DNA from 3 places in the Actinosynnema sp. NPDC037264 genome. Region 2 is predicted to be linked to each of the others. Evidence: riboswitches for the same ligand, from Rfam matches in the RefSeq annotation. Region 2 holds a riboswitch; each other region holds the start of a gene.
What was found. A riboswitch is a leader RNA that binds a small molecule or an ion and turns the genes downstream of it on or off. The one in region 2 is predicted to bind glycine.

Region 1 (5,392 bases), on a different contig from region 2:
CAGCCCGCGCCCGCGCCGCGGTTCGGGCGGACGCCCGCGGCCACGCCCGGTCCGCCGCCCGCCGTCGGCGAGCACACGGTCGAGGTGCTGGCCGGGCTGGGGCTGGGCGGGGACGAGATCGCCGGGCTCCGGCGGTCCGGCGTGATCGGGTGACGGACCCGCGGGCGCGGACCCGATCGGGCCGGAAAAAGGCAAGGGAAATCACCTGAAGGGGTACCGGAAATGAGTGGCAGCCGCGAGCGGCCTTTGTCACGCTCGGTGCGTGCGTCGGCGCAATCAGGTGATGGGCTGTGCAGAGGTGGCAGTGTCTGAAGAACCTCGGTGTCCGTGCCAGGGGGGTGGGCGAGCGCCCGTACCTTGGTGATCGGCGGGACCACCGGTCCCCTTGATCGTCCGTTCGGGTGACTCTCCGGGCGACCCAGGCGTGGTTGCGTGGTGTTCGTGCGACCGGTCGAGGGATGGCGGCGGGTTCGATCGTCATCATCCGGGTGAATGAGGGACCATGGCCGTTGACACGACCGGAGCGGCGCTCGGCCGCCCTGCCCAGTGACACGGACGGAGACCGATCAGTGAACGTCAAGAAGGTGGTGACGCTGGCGGCGGTCGCGCTGGTGCTGTTCCTCCTGATCACCCAGCCGAACGAGTCCGCCGAGGCGGTGAGGACCGCGCTCGGGTGGCTCCAGTCCGGCGCCGAGTCGATCATCACCTTCGTCCGCAGCCTGTTCGCCTAGAGGTCCCGCGGTAACCCCGCGTACTCCCGCTCAATGCGGTCACGATCGGTGACTATGCGCCCCGAACGTTGCACCGTACGGGTGGAATGAGGGCTATAACGCCCTGGTAACAGGGTTTTAGACAAACCAGGGTCTAGCGGTTGTCGGTACCCGCTAATACGGTGCGTCGCATTGGCTGATCTTCGACCGATGAGGAGGCAGAATGGTCGAGGACTCCGGAGTCGACGAGCTGTTGCGGCAGTGGGCGGCTGAGCGCTCGGACGACGCCGAGCTGCAGGAGGTGAACCGGATCAAGGACGCGTGGCTCGCGGAAGCCCCGCCGTCCGCGCCGGGGATCCCCGTGCAGCGGGCGAATGGCGGTCCCCGCGGCCTGGTGAAGGTCGAGTCCGCGGATCCGGCGTACGTGGCGGCGATGCGGAAGCGGGCGCCCGAGGTGCCCGAGCCCCTGCTCGCCGCGGCCGCCAGCTACTGGCAGCTGGTCGGCGACCTGTCCGAGGCGGAGCAGTGGTGGGACGCGGGCATCAGCCCGTTGGACCAGCGCGCTCTGGACTACCGGGCGGCCGGGCTCTCGCCCGCCGACCTCGGTCGTCGCCTCGGCCCGATGACGGTGCTCCAGCACCTGCGTCGGGGTAGTGCGGCGGCCTGGTGCGTGGCCAGGTTGCAGAGGCAACGCCGGGACGGCGTGGCCTAGGTCCGACGAGTCGGGGCGGGCTCCTGCGGTCGAGGAGCCCTTGCCGTCGAGGTGCGGGCTCCCGTGCGGGGAGCCCCAGCCTCGTGCGACGCACGAAGTACTCTTGAGGCGTGCGAGGCCTCATCACCCCCCAGCGCCTGGCCATCGCGGCCGTCTGCCTGGCGTCGCTGGTCGTGTGCTGCGGCCTGGCCTACTGGCAGTGGGAGCGGTTCTCCGAGGCCGGTGGCACGTTCCAGAACCTCGGCTACGTGTTCCAGTGGCCGCTGTTCGGCCTCTTCCCCGCGTTCATGGTGTGGCGCATCCGCAGGCTGGACGCCCGCCGCAAGGCCGAGGCCGCCGCCGGGACGGCGGACGCCGCCGCCGAGGCCGCGCCGGAGCCGGTGGCCGCGCCGCCGCGGCCGGTAGTTACCGTTGAGCCCGTCAGAGCGCCCGTGCGGGACGACGAGGACGAAGAGCTCGCGGCCTACAACCGCATGCTCGCCGAACTCAACGCGCGGGACCAGCGGTGAGCGAAGGTAGGGCGATGAGCGGCGCGTTGACCAGGTTCCGGTTCATGGCTTACGTGGTCGGTGTCGGCCTGCTGCTGCTCGTGGTCGCGATGATCGCCAAGTACGCGGGCGACAGCGAGGGCATGATGCAGGTCGTCGGCCCGGTGCACGGCTTCCTCTACGCGGTCTACCTGGTGCTCACCGTCGACCTCGCGCTCAAGGCCCGCTGGTCGATCAAGGGCACGGTGCTGGTGCTGCTCGCGGGCACGATCCCGTTCGTGTCGTTCTACGCCGAGCGCAAGGTGGTCGAGAGCGTCCGGGCCGAGAAGAGCCTGTGACCGGGGTTGACCCCGCCCGCCGGGCACCCCTAGCGTCTGGCGGTACCAACTGAACACGGCCGTCGATGTCGCGCGGGAGAGTCCCCCAGCGGGGCGCCGAAGGAGCAACTCCTCCCCGGAATCTCTCAGGCACAGGTACCGCGCGACGAAGGCAACTCTGGAAAGCAGGCGCACCCCGGTGCGCCTCGCCCACGGTGCAAGCCGCCCCCACCGGGTGGTGAAGCTCTCAGGCTCATGGCAGAGGGGGAGGCTCACTCGACGAGGAGTCTCCGGTGGACCGTGTCATCCTTTCGCTCGTGAATCGCTCGGACGTGCCCGCCCGTCGACCCGACCGGTCGGCCCATCGGCATGTCCGCACCCAGGGAGGGCCCGCCTGATGGAAAGCCGCCGCACGCCCCTGCACGCCGAGCACGAGGCGCTGGGCGCCATGTTCACCGACTTCGCGGGCTGGCGGATGCCGCTGCGCTACGACAGCGAGCTGGCCGAGCACCACGCGGTGCGCACGTCGGCGGGCCTGTTCGACCTGACCCACATGGGTGAGATCCTGCTCACCGGCCCGGAGGCGTGCGCCGCGCTCGACCACGCCCTGGTCGGCCACGCGTCCGCGATCGGCGTCGGCCGCGCCCGGTACACGATGATCTGCGAGGCCGACGGTGGCGTCATCGACGACCTGATCGTGTACCGCACGGGTGATGAGGAGTACCTCGTCGTCGCCAACGCCTCGAACGCCGCCGTCGTGCACGAGGCCCTGGTCGAGCGGGCGAAGGGCTTCGACGCGGTGGTCGCGGACAAGTCGACCGACTACGCGCTGCTCGCCGTGCAGGGCCCGAAGGCCACCGCCATCCTCGCCGGCCTCACGTCGACCGACCTGGCCGCGGTGAAGTACTACGCGTCGTACCCGACCGAGGTCGCGGGCAAGCCCGTGCTGCTGGCCCGCACCGGCTACACCGGCGAGGACGGCTTCGAGCTGTTCGTCGCGCCGGACGACGCCGCGCACGTCTGGCGGGCCCTGCTGGAGGCGGGCGCACCGCACGACCTCAAGCCCGCCGGCCTCGGCTGCCGCGACACGCTGCGGCTGGAGGCGGGCATGCCGCTGTACGGCAACGAGCTCGGCCGCGACCGCACGCCGTTCCAGGCGAACCTCGGCCGCGTGGTGAAGCTGGACAAGCCGGGCGACTTCGTCGGCCGCGACGCGCTGGCCGCCGTCGCCGAGCGGGGCGTCGAGGAGGTCCTGGTCGGCCTGAAGACCGCCTCGCGCCGCGCGCCGCGGCACGGCTACCCCGTGCTGGACGCCTCGGGCGCCCGGATCGGCGAGGTGACCAGCGGCGCGTTGTCGCCGACCCTGGGCTACTCGGTGGCGATGGCGTACGTGGCCGTCGGCAACACCGAGCCCGGCACCCGGCTGTCGGTGGACGTCCGCGGCAAGCACGAGCCGGTCGAAGTCGTCGCACTGCCCTTCTACAAGCGCACCTCGTAAGGGAGACCCCACACATGTCCGAGCACTTCACCACCTCCCTCGCGGAGTTCGACCCGGAGGTCGCGAACGCCGTCGCCGCCGAGCTGCACCGGCAGCAGAGCACGCTGGAGATGATCGCCTCGGAGAACTTCACGCCGGTGTCGGTGCTCCAGGCGCAGGGGTCGGTGCTGACGAACAAGTACGCCGAGGGCTACCCCGGCCGGCGCTACTACGGCGGCTGCGAGCACGTCGACGTGATCGAGCGGCTGGCGATCGAGCGGGTGAAGGAGCTGTTCGGCGCCGGTTTCGCGAACGTGCAGCCGCACTCGGGCGCGCAGGCCAACGCGTGCGCGATGTTCGCCCTGCTCCAGCCGGGCGACACGATCCTGGGCCTGGACCTCGCGCACGGCGGCCACCTCACGCACGGCATGCGGATCAACTTCTCCGGCAAGCTCTACAACGTGGTGCCCTACCACGTGTCGGAGGCCGACGGCCGCGTCGACATGGCCGAGGTGGAGCGGCTGGCGACCGAGCACCGGCCGAAGCTGATCGTGGCCGGCTGGTCGGCGTACCCGCGCCAGCTGGACTTCGCCGAGTTCCGCCGGATCGCCGACTCGGTGGACGCCTACCTGATGGTGGACATGGCGCACTTCGCCGGCCTCGTGGCGGCGGGCCTGCACCCGAGCCCCGTGCCGCACGCGCACGTCGTGACCACGACCACGCACAAGACGCTCGGCGGCCCGCGCGGCGGCGTGATCCTGACCAACGAGGCCGACCTGGCGAAGAAGATCAACTCGGCGGTGTTCCCGGGTCAGCAGGGCGGCCCGCTGGAGCACGTGATCGCGGGCAAGGCGGTGGCGTTCAAGCACGCCGCGTCGCCCGAGTTCGCCGACCGCCAGCGGCGCACGGTCGAGGGCGCGAAGATCCTCGCCGAGCGCCTGTCGCAGCCCGACGCGGCGGCGGCCGGTGTGAAGGTGCTCACCGGCGGCACGGACGTGCACCTCGTGCTGGTGGACCTGGTGGCGTCCGAACTGGACGGCAAGCAGGCCGAGGACCGGCTGCACGAGGTGGGCATCACGGTCAACCGCAACGCGGTGCCGAACGACCCGCGGCCGCCGATGGTGACCTCCGGCCTGCGCATCGGCACGCCGGCGCTGGCCACGCGCGGTTTCGGCGCGGCCGACTTCACCGAGGTGGCGGAGATCATCGCGGCGGCGTTGCAGCCGTCGCCGGACCTGGCCGAGCTGCGGGCGCGGGTCGAGGTGCTGGCCGCCAAGCACCCGCTGTACCCGTCTTTGTGAACGACGACACGAAATAGCTCGCGCTTACTGGAGGTTGTCCCGTGCGCAACCCGCGTACGGGACAACCGAAAGAGGCACCATGACCGCCACCCTCGACACGCTGGCCCTCCCACGCGAAGCGCAGGACCTGCTGTTCCGCGAGGCCCGCACGGCGAACGCGTTCACCGACGAGCCGGTGACCGACGAGCAGCTCCACGACGTCTACGACCTCGTGAAGTGGGGCCCGACCGCGATGAACAGCCAGCCGCTGCGCGTGCTGCTCATCCGGGGCGAGGACGCCAAGGCCCGGCTCGCGCCCCACATGGCGGAGGGCAACCGGGCCAAGACCCTGGCCGCGCCGGTGACCGCGATCCTGGCGGCCGACACCGACTTCCACGAGCACCTGGC
Region 2 (5,392 bases):
CCGCTGAAAGTCATCAAGGAGCAGTTGGACGCGGCCGACCAGGGCGCGTCGAAGGCGATGCGCGCGGTCGACCTCGCACCGGCCGCCGGGCACCGGGTCACCCGCGAGGACCTGCTGGCGCGCGCGGGCATCGAGCCGGGCGTGCTGGCGGACCTGGAGCAGCACGGCCTGATCAGGCCAGGTGCGGGCGGGTTCTACGACCACGAGGCCGTGCAGATCGCCTCGACCGTGCGGGCGATGGCCGAGCACGGCCTGGAGGCCCGGCACCTGCGCCCCTTCCGCGCCGCGGCCGACCGCGAGGTCGGGTTGGTGGAGCAGGTCGTCGGCGCGGCCCACCGCTCACGCGACCGTGACGACGTGGTGCGGGAGTTGGCGGCGCTCTCCGTAACGCTGCACACACTCTTGGTGAAGGTCGGTTTGCGAGAGGTCGTCGGACGACCTGTTTCGCCGAGGTGAACACGTGTCCGCATCGTGATCCGAAGCGGGCGGGCGGTTGCGCACAGGGCCCGCTTGGCGGGTAGCGTCGAAAGAGTACGTGGGGGATCCTCGTTGGTAGCGGGGACGCCAGAATTTCAGCGCGCTGAGGGAGGCGAGACCCGATGAGCGAAATGCGCGTCGTCGGCGTGCGGGTGGAACTGCCCGCCAACCAGCCGATCCTGCTGCTGCGCGAAACCGAGGGCGAACGGTACCTGCCGATCTGGATCGGATCGGTCGAGGCCACGGCGATCGCGTTGGAGCAGCAAGGTGTCCGTCCTGCCCGGCCGTTGACGCACGACCTGCTCAAGGACGTCATCGGAGCCCTCGGCCGGCAGCTGGAGCAGGTGCGGATCACGGACTTGCAGGAAGGCACCTACTTCGCGGAACTCGTCTTCGACGGCGACATCCGCGTGTCCGCGCGGCCGAGCGATTCGGTGGCGCTGGCCCTGCGGATCGGCGTGCCGATCCACGCGGAGGAGTCGGTGCTGGCGGAGGCGGGCCTCATCATCCCGGACGAGCAGGAGGACGAGGTCGAGAAGTTCCGCGAGTTCCTCGACTCCGTATCGCCCGAGGACTTCCGCGGCGCCGACACGTAACCGTCCGCCCCCACCACGCCCTGCCTACCGGCACGGCCCCGGCACACCAGAGCACGCCTCCCCACAGCCGTCCACTGACACGCCCTTGCCCACGCCCTTCCCGAAGGAAGGGCTTCGTGTCATCCCGCCGACCTGGCTCCGCCCTACCGCGCGTGTCAAGGGGGCTGTGTGTCCCTTGCCGCGCCCGTCCACCGATGCCTGCCCCCTTGATACGTGTGGTAGCCCGTAGGGAGGTCGGTGGGATGACACGAAACCCGCACCACAACGGACCCGCCGCCGAACCACCCACCGGCCCGTCATCCTGCTGATCTGCCCGTCCGGCGAGGACATGCTTTTCAGCCTGCACGCACCCCCGCCGCACCCCGCCGCACCCCTACCGCCTGGGACCGCACACCACTGCCCCGGGCCTCACACCAACCTGCCGCTTGCGGACAAGCGGGTCGGGTGCTTGACAAAACCAGCCCGTCACCGATCCGTCGAACCGCTCTCCACCACGCCCCGCGAAGGGCCGCGCCCAAGGGCCCCACACCGTCAACGGCCCCTCGCGAGCGTGTGCGGTGCGTTGTGGATCAACCCCGCGTGCCACCTCCAGGTGTCACGCCTCTGGGTTACACAACGTCAACCTTCGTCCGCTAAACGATCACTAAACGTCACCCGAATGGCTTACGACAGGCGACTCTCTCAACCTCAACCTCACGTTGAGGCAAGACACGCCCAGCGCGTCGCGTTGACCTGCCCCCTACCCGGTCTTACCGTCGAACTCAGGTGAATTGCCACGGTGTGATTCGGGCACCGCGGCGGCTTCACGTTGGTCGCCGGTCGTCGTGACCGGACCGAGGGGAGGCAGGCGTGGTCGAGGAAGCGCCCATCCGGGCCGGATCCGGCGAACAGGGTGAGCTGTTCCCGGACTCCTCGCTGCCGGACGAACTGGTCGGGTACCGCGGCCCCGCCGCGTGCCAGATCGCGGGCATCACCTACCGCCAGCTGGACTACTGGGCGCGCACGGGGTTGGTCAACCCGACGATAAGGAGTGCCCACGGCTCCGGCAGCCAACGGCTCTACTCGTTCAAGGACATCCTGGTCCTCAAGGTCGTCAAGCGGCTGCTGGACACCGGTGTCTCGTTGCAGAACATCCGGGTCGCGGTCGACCACCTGCGCCGCCGCGGCGTGCAGGACCTGGCCCGGATCACGCTGTTCAGCGACGGCACCACCGTCTACGAGTGCACGTCGCCGGAAGAGGTGGTCGACCTGCTCCAAGGCGGCCAAGGGGTGTTCGGCATCGCGGTCTCCGGCGCGATGCGGGAGATCAGCGGCACGATCCACGACTTCCCCGCCGAACGCGCGGACGGCGCCGAGATCGTGGAGCCTGCCGACGACGAGCTGTCCCGCCGGCGCCGCACGAGGGCCATCGGCTGACCGCCCGGCGCAAGGCGGCCGGCTGACCGACGTGCTCGCCCGGCGCAACGCGGCCGGCTGACCGGCCCGCACACCCGGCGCAACGCGATGAGATCCACGTCGCGCCGGCGGTACCGCTCACCCACCCGCCGGGTACGATTTCGCGCGTAGTCGCTTTATCCCGTGCGGGAGAGTCCGAGCCAGTCTCGGCGCCGAAGGAGCAAATCCTCCCCGGAACCTCTCAGGCGCAAGGACCGTGCGGGTGAGACGCCTCTGGAAAGCGGGTCGGCCACCACCGACCGACCCCGCCGACGGTGCAAACCCGACAGCCGGGTGAAGCTCTCAGGCGCCCGCCGGGCAGAAGACAGAGGGGGAGGGCAACGGCAGAAGTCTGTCCGGAGCCCTGGAGGCCAGCACCGATGACGCAGGACCGCATCCCCCTCGCCGCACTCGAGCACGGCACCCCGTTCGCCGACCGGCACGTGGGCCCGCGGCCCGCCGAGCTGGCCCGCATCCTCGACGTGATCGGTGTCGGCTCCCTGGAGGAACTGGCGCAGCACGCCGTCCCCGAGTCGATCCGCGAGCGCGACCTGGTGCTGGACCTGCCCGCGCCCGCCACCGAGACCGAGGCGCTGGCCGAGCTGCGCGCCCTCGCCTCCCGCAACCGCCCGATGACGCAGATGATCGGGCTCGGCTACTACGGCACGACCACGCCGCCGGTGATCCGCCGCAACGTGCTGGAGAGCCCCGCCTGGTACACCGCGTACACGCCGTACCAGCCGGAGATCTCCCAGGGCCGCCTCGAAGCCCTGCTGAACTTCCAGACGATGGTCGCCGACCTGACCGGCCTGCCGCTGGCCAACGCCTCGATGCTGGACGAGTCCACCGCGGCCGCCGAGGCCATGACGCTGGTCCGCCGCGCGGGACGGTCCAAATCGAACAAGTTCGTCGTGGACGCCGACACGCTGCCGCAGACGCTGGCCGTCATCGAGACGCGCGCCGAGCCGCTGGGCATCGAGATCGTGACCGCCGACCTGTCGCAGGGCATCGAGGGCCTCGGCCTCGGCGGCGACTTCTTCGGCGTGCTGCTGTCCTACCCCGGCGCGTCCGGCGTGGTGCGCGACCACGCGGCGGTCGTCGAGGAGATCCACAAGGCGGGCGCGCAGGCCGTGGTCGCCGCCGACCTGCTGGCGTTGACGCTGCTGCGCCCGCCCGGCGAGATCGGCGCGGACGTCGTCATCGGCACCACGCAGCGCTTCGGCGTGCCGATCGGGTTCGGCGGGCCGCACGCGGGCTACATGGCCGTGCGCCAGGGCTTGGAGCGGCAGCTGCCCGGCCGGCTCGTCGGCGTGTCCGTGGACGCGGACGGCTCGCTCGCCTACCGCCTCGCCCTGCAGACGCGCGAGCAGCACATCCGCCGGGAGAAGGCGACCAGCAACATCTGCACCGCGCAGGTCCTGCTGGCGGTGATCGCGTCGATGTACGCGGTGTACCACGGTCCGGAAGGGCTGAAGGCGATCGCGACCCGCGCCCACCGGATGGCGACCGTGCTGGCCGCCGGTCTGCTGGAGGGCGGCGTCGAGATCGTGCACGGCGAGTTCTTCGACACCGTGCGCGCCCGCGTCGAAGGACGTGCCGCCGCCGTCGTCTCCGCCGCGCGCGACCTCGGCGTGAACCTGTGGCAGGTCGACGACGACGTGGTGTCCATCGCGTGCGACGAGACCACCACGCGCGAGCACCTGGTCGCGGTGTGGAAGGCGTTCGGCGTGACCGTCGCGGACGTGGACGGCCTGGACGCCGACACCGCCGACGGCATCCCTTCCGACCTGCGCCGCACCAGCGACTACCTGACCCACCCGGTGTTCCACTCGCACCGCTCCGAGACCGCGCTGCTGCGCTACCTGCGCGCGTTGTCGGACAAGGACGTCGCGCTGGACCGCAGCATGATCCCGCTGGGCTCGTGCACGATGAAGCTCAACGCCACGGCCGAGATGGAGCCGATCACGTGGCCGGAGTTCGCCGACCTGCACCCGTTCGCGCCCGCGTCGGACGCCGACGGGCTGCTGAGCATCGTCGGTGACCTGGAGCGGTGGCTGGCCGAGGTCACCGGGTACGACGCGGTGTCGTTGCAGCCGAACGCGGGCAGCCAGGGCGAGTTCGCGGGCCTGCTGGCGATCCGCGCCTACCACCGCGCCAACGGCGACGACCACCGCGACGTGTGCCTGATCCCGTCCAGCGCGCACGGCACCAACGCCGCGTCCGCCGTGATGGCCGGGATGCGGGTCGTGGTCGTCAAGTGCGACGACCACGGCAACGTGGACATCGAGCACCTGCGTTCGACGGTCGACGCGCACCGCGACGACCTGGCCGCGATCATGATCACCTACCCGTCGACGCACGGCGTGTACGAGGACACCGTGCGCGAGGTGTGCGGGCTGGTGCACGACGCCGGTGGCCAGGTGTACGTCGACGGCGCGAACCTCAACGCGCTGATCGGGTTGGCGCAGTACGGCAAGTTCGGGTCGGACGTGTCGCACCTGAACCTGCACAAGACGTTCTGCATCCCGCACGGCGGCGGTGGCCCGGGTGTCGGGCCGATCGGCGTGCGGTCGCACCTGGCGCCGTTCCTGCCGAACCACCCGTTGCAGCCGTCGGCCGGTCCGGCGACCGGTGTCGGCCCGATCAGCGCCGCGCCGTGGGGTTCGGCGTCGATCCTGCCGATCTCGTGGGCGTACGTGCGGATGATGGGCGCCGACGGCCTCCGCCGCGCCACGCTCACCGCCGTGGCGGCGGCGAACTACGTGGCCCGCCGCCTGGACGAGCACTTCCCGGTGCTCTACACCGGCGAGGGCGGTTTCGTGGCCCACGAGTGCATCCTCGACCTGCGGCCGATCACCAAGGCGACCGGCGTGACGGTGGACGAC
Region 3 (5,392 bases), on a different contig from region 2:
CACATCGCCGTGCTGGAGGAGGCCGGGCTGGTGGCCGTGGAGAAGGGGTACGACGGCAAGCGGCCGCGGACGTGGGTCGGCGTGACGGCGGCGGGGCGGGCCGCGCTGGCGGCGGAGATGACGGCCCTGCGGGCGCTCGTCGAGCGGCACGTAGCCTCGCAGCCATGAGCATCCACGACATCCCGCTGCGCACGCTGTCCGGTGAGCCGTCGAGCCTGGGCGCGTTGGAGGGCAAGGCCTTGCTGGTGGTGAACGTCGCCTCGAAGTGCGGGCTGACGCCGCAGTACCAGGGCTTGGAGCGGTTGCAGGAGCGGTTCGCGGGGCAGGGGTTCTCCGTGGTCGGGTTCCCGTGCAACCAGTTCGCCGGGCAGGAGCCGGGCACGGCGGAGGAGATCGCCACGTTCTGCTCCACCACGTACGGCGTGACGTTCCCGCTGTTCGAGAAGGTCGAGGTGAACGGCCCGTCCCGGCACCCGCTGTACGCCGAGCTGACGTCGTTCGCGGACCTCGACGGCGCGGCCGGCGACGTGCAGTGGAACTTCGAGAAGTTCCTGCTCGCCCCGTCCGGCGAAGTCGTCGCCCGGTTCCGGCCGCGGACCGAGCCGGAGGACGAGGCGGTCGTCAAGGCCATCGAGTCGGTGCTGCCTTGACCGCGCGGGCGGAGTTGGAGCGCCTGGCCCGGCAGGCGCGCGACGAACTGGCCGCCGCCGGCCTGCCCCTGTCGCACGAAGGGCTGGCGCCGGACCTGCAGTGCGGCGTCACGGTCCGGGTGACCATGTGGGAGCCGGACGACGGCGTGGTGCACGCGGACTGGCGGCCCAGCCCCCGGCTCAGCCGGGTGGCGGTCGACGCCCTGCGCCACAAGCACCTGGACCACCCGGCCCTGCACCAGCAGGGAGCCGTGTCGCAGGCCATGGCCGACGCCGTCATCACCATCCTGACCGCCGCCGGCTTCACCGCCCGGCACACGACGAACGACTACCTCCCGTACGGCGTCGACGTCCTCGCCGCACCCGAAGGCCCGCCCGCGTGGGCGGTCCACGACGACGAGCTGACCATGCCGGGCTGGTCGGGGTGACCGAGGCCGGGACCGCCCTCCGCAAGGGCAGCCCCGGCCTCGGTCCGAATTGCACACTCGCGCTCACGACGGCGTGAACCTCCTCCCGTAGCCGCTGCTGAATTCTGCTGTGCTGGATCAAGGCGCGCCGACCTGAGGGCGCGACAGCTGGCAGCAGCAGCAGTCGGGACGATCGCGTGGTCGAGAAGTGTTGTGCGGCATCGAGGTTCAGGCCGAAGACGCGCGAACGGGCTCCACCCCGCGTTACAAGGTGGAGCCCGTCAGGTGCGGCTCAATCAGGCCGCCTCCAGGCCGTGGGACGTCAGGCAGTGGCGAGAACCATCGAGCACCGATGCAAGACGTCTGCGCTGGTCAGGGGCTATAGATCAGCACTCGATGACGTTCACGGCGAGGCCGCCGCGGGCCGTCTCCTTGTACTTGACCTTCATGTCCTTGCCCGTCTCACGCATGGTCTTGATGACCTTGTCCAGCGACACGAAGTGGGAGCCGTCGCCGCGCAACGCCATCCGCGCCGCCGTGATCGCCTTGATCGACGCCAACGCGTTGCGCTCGATGCACGGGATCTGCACCAGTCCCCCGATCGGGTCGCACGTCAGCCCCAGGTTGTGCTCCATGGCGATCTCGGCCGCGTTCTCCACCTGCTCCGGCGTGCCACCCAGCACCTCGGCCAGCCCGCCGGCCGCCATCGAGCACGCCGAGCCGACCTCGCCCTGGCACCCGACCTCGGCTCCGGAGATCGACGCGTTCTCCTTGAACAGCACGCCGACCGCACCCGCCGTCAGCAGGAACCGCACCACGCCGTCGTCGGACGCGCCCGGCACGAAGCGGGTGTAGTAGTGCAGCACCGCGGGCACGATGCCGGCCGCGCCGTTGGTCGGCGCGGTCACCACGCGGCCACCCGCGGCGTTCTCCTCGTTCACCGCCAGCGCGAACAGGGTCACCCAGTCCATCACCCGCAACGGGTCCGTGGCGTAGTGCTCGGCGGCCATCCGCTGCCGCATCTCGGCCGCCCGCCGCCGCACCTTCAAGCCGCCGGGCAGCACCCCGGTCCGCGTGCAGCCGCGCTCGACGCACTCCTGCATCACGTCCCAGATGCGCAGCAGCCCCGAGCGCACCGACTCCTCGTCGCGCCACGACCGCTCGTTGGCCAGCATCACCTCGCTGATCGACAGCCCGGTCTCCCGGCACCGCGCCAGCAGCTCGTCACCGGTCCGGAACGGGTGCGCGACCGGCGTCTCGTCGGGCTTGATCCGGTCCGCCCCGGTGGCCGTGTCGTCCACCACGAACCCGCCGCCGACGGAGTAGTACACCGCCGAGTCGACCACGACGTCACCCGAGTGGGCGGTGAAGCTCATGCCGTTGGGGTGCAGCGGCAACGACTTCCGCCGGTGCATCACCAGGTCGGCGTCCTCGGTGAACGCGATCTCCCGCACCCCGGCCAGCCGCAGCCGCCCGGTCGCCCGGATCTCCGCCAGCCGCCGCTCGGCCTCCTCCGGGTCGACCTCCTCCGGCCGGCTGCCCTCCAGGCCCAGCACCACCGCCTTCGGGCTGCCGTGCCCGTGCCCGGTCGCGCCGAGCGACCCGAACAGCTCCACGTGCACCCGGTCGACCGAGGCCAACGAGGGCCGCAGCCGTTGCGCGAACATCATCGCCGCGCGCATCGGGCCCACCGTGTGCGAGCTCGACGGTCCGATGCCCACGGAGAACAGGTCGAACACGCTGATCGCCATGACGTCAGTCCCCGGTCAGTTCCGCGTACTTCGCCGCGGTCAGCAACCCGGACGCGTCCGTCACGGCCACCTTGAACAGCCACCCGGCCCCGTACGGGTCGTTGTTGATCAACGACGGGTCGTCGACCGCGGCCCGGTTGACCTCGACCACCTCGCCGCTGATCGGCGCGTACAGGTCGCTGACCGACTTGGTCGACTCCAGCTCGCCGCACACATCGCCCGACTTCACCACGGCGCCGACCTCGGGCAGCTCCACGAACACGATGTCACCCAACGACTCCGCCGCGTACGACGTGATGCCGACCGCCACGGGGTCCTGGGTACCCGGCGCCCAGTCCACCCACTCGTGCTCGGGCGTGTACAGCAGGTTGTCCGGAAAAGTCACGACAGCGCTCCCTCACGGCAAGGTCCACCAGAGCCCCACTCTGTCCTGGGACCTGAGAGCTTCACCGACGCCGGAGCGGCGGCTTGCACCGTGGGTGCGCGGACTTGCGCGCTTTCCAGAGTCGCCTCACCCGAGCGGTTCTCGCTGCCTGAGAGTGTGCGGGGTACTTGCTCCTTCGGCGCCCCGGCACGTTCACCGAGGTCTCTCCCGCGCGGGTTCCGGCGCTCCTGGCGCGCCGCGGCCGATGTTCAGTTGGTTGGCCCGCACGCTAGGTGCCGGGCCCGACGGGTGTCAACGCACCGCCGGGCTTGTTCGATCAGCACAGTGGCGCAGGGGTGCGTTGGTGCCGGCCGCACGATGACACCGAATACCCGTTACCGGACCTTTGGTGTAACAACGGCCGAAGGAGCCCACCGTGCGGATCGCCGTCCCCCGCGAGATCAAGAACCACGAGTACCGCGTCGCGCTGACCCCGGCGGGCGCGCACGAGCTGACGCAGCGCGGCCACGACGTGGTGGTCGAGGCCGGCGCGGGCCTCGGTTCGGCCATCACCGACGAGGAGTACCTGGCCGCGGGCGCGAAGGTGCTGGCGGGCGCGGACGACGTGTGGGCCGAGGGCGACCTGGTGCTCAAGGTCAAGGAGCCGATCGCCGAGGAGTACCCGCGGCTGCGCAAGGGCCAGGTCCTGTTCACGTACCTGCACCTGGCCGCCGACCGGCCGCTGACGCAGGCGCTGCTGGACTCGGGCACCACCGCCGTCGCCTACGAGACCGTGCAGACCGCGAACGGCGCGCTGCCGCTGCTGGCGCCGATGTCCGAGGTGGCGGGCAGGCTCGCGCCGCAGGTGGGCGCGTTCTCGCTGATGAAGCCGTCCGGCGGGCGCGGCGTGCTGCCCGGCGGCGTGCCCGGCGTGCACCCGGCGCGGGTGGTCGTGATCGGCGGCGGCGTGGCGGGCCTGAACGCAGCGGCGATCGCCGTCGGCATGGGCGCGGACGTGCAGATCCTGGACACCAACGTGGACCGGCTGCGCCACATCGACGCCCTCTACCAGGGCCGCCTGCGCACCGTGACGTCCAACCGGTACTCCGTCGAGCAGGCCGTCCGCGAGGCCGACCTGGTCATCGGCGCGGTGCTGGTGCCCGGCGCGAAGGCGCCGAAGCTGGTGAGCAACGAGCTGGTCGCCGACATGAAGCCCGGCTCCGTCCTGGTGGACATCGCGATCGACCAGGGCGGCTGCTTCGCCGACTCGCGCCCGACCACGCACGCCGACCCGACCTACCAGGTGCACGACACCGTCTTCTACTGCGTGGCGAACATGCCCGGCGCCGTGCCGCGGACGTCGACCTACGCGCTGACCAACGTGACGCTGCCGTACGCCGTCGCGCTGGCCGACCAGGGCTGGGAGGCGGCGCTGCGGGCGGACGCGTCGCTGGCGCTCGGCCTGAACGCGCACGAGGGCCTGCTGACCAACCTGCCGGTCGCGCAGGCGCACGGGATGACCCACACGCCGCTCGACTTCTGAGGACCCACCGCGAAGGGCCCCGCTCACGTGCTGTGAGCGGGGCCCTTCGGCGAAAGAAAGACGGCCCGCTCAACCAGCCTGGGGGTCACTGGGAGCGGGCCGCGTCGCCAATCTTAGCCGGGAACGGGGGTCGCTGCCCAGTGACCCCACCGATCCGGCCGAGATTCCCACCCGGCGGTGGCGACGCGCTGTGCCCAAACTCAAGCAATCGAGTGAACTTGGGTGATAACGGGTAAGTCACGACGGCCCCGCGACCGATGCACAGGGCGGGAACCCCGCGGCTACCCGGCGGGGTCGTCCGCTCGCGCGGCGCTCTGCCGCGCCACCTCCGATCGGAGCGCAGATGGCTGAACCCGAGGGCTGGATCGACTGCCACGACCCGTTCGGGCGGGACCGGTCGATGACCGTGCTCGTCGAGGACGACCGAGTTCTGCTGGTCGCGCCGCCCGGCGAGTCCGCCGTGATGTCCGTCACGCAGACGCGCAGGCTGCACCGCCTGCTCGACCAAGTCGCCGACAGGATGTGACGGCCGTGGACGAAGCGCTGCGGGCCGCCGTGATGCGCCGGCTGGCGCTGCTGGACGAGGCCGCCGAGACCGGCGAGGCGGACGCCCTCGTGCCGCTCGCGCGGTCCGAGATCCACCGCCTGGCCGACGGCTGGCGGCTGCTGCTGACCGT

Region 1: another riboswitch for glycine. It lies ahead of gcvT (glycine cleavage system aminomethyltransferase GcvT); the one in region 2 lies ahead of gcvP (aminomethyl-transferring glycine dehydrogenase).
Region 3: another riboswitch for glycine. It lies ahead of gcvH (glycine cleavage system protein GcvH); the one in region 2 lies ahead of gcvP (aminomethyl-transferring glycine dehydrogenase).

The regions. Positions count from the first base shown of each region.
Region 1 covers NZ_JBVJVK010000047.1:13,653-19,044, forward strand. Annotated here, with positions in the region: gene ACZ7GX_RS34285 (CaiB/BaiF CoA transferase family protein) at 1-153, shown strand, start outside; gene ACZ7GX_RS34290 (hypothetical protein) at 570-731, shown strand; gene ACZ7GX_RS34295 (helix-turn-helix transcriptional regulator) at 934-1,422, shown strand; gene ACZ7GX_RS34300 (hypothetical protein) at 1,533-1,931, shown strand; gene ACZ7GX_RS34305 (DUF3817 domain-containing protein) at 1,946-2,248, shown strand; glycine riboswitch at 2,312-2,399, shown strand; glycine riboswitch at 2,401-2,496, shown strand; gene gcvT (glycine cleavage system aminomethyltransferase GcvT) at 2,625-3,725, shown strand; gene glyA (serine hydroxymethyltransferase) at 3,740-5,005, shown strand; gene ACZ7GX_RS34320 (malonic semialdehyde reductase) at 5,085-5,392, shown strand, end outside.
Region 2 covers NZ_JBVJVK010000057.1:37,350-42,741, forward strand. Annotated here, with positions in the region: gene ftsR (transcriptional regulator FtsR) at 1-456, shown strand, start outside; gene ACZ7GX_RS37035 (bifunctional nuclease family protein) at 600-1,073, shown strand; gene ACZ7GX_RS37040 (MerR family transcriptional regulator) at 1,923-2,489, shown strand; glycine riboswitch at 2,645-2,735, shown strand; gene gcvP (aminomethyl-transferring glycine dehydrogenase) at 2,888-5,392, shown strand, end outside.
Region 3 covers NZ_JBVJVK010000064.1:27,504-32,895, forward strand. Annotated here, with positions in the region: gene ACZ7GX_RS38555 (transcriptional regulator) at 1-168, shown strand, start outside; gene ACZ7GX_RS38560 (glutathione peroxidase) at 165-650, shown strand; gene ACZ7GX_RS38565 (hypothetical protein) at 647-1,078, shown strand; gene ACZ7GX_RS38570 (L-serine ammonia-lyase) at 1,444-2,808, opposite strand; gene gcvH (glycine cleavage system protein GcvH) at 2,813-3,193, opposite strand; glycine riboswitch at 3,319-3,413, opposite strand; gene ald (alanine dehydrogenase) at 3,609-4,715, shown strand; gene ACZ7GX_RS38585 (hypothetical protein) at 5,059-5,241, shown strand; gene ACZ7GX_RS38590 (hypothetical protein) at 5,247-5,392, shown strand, end outside.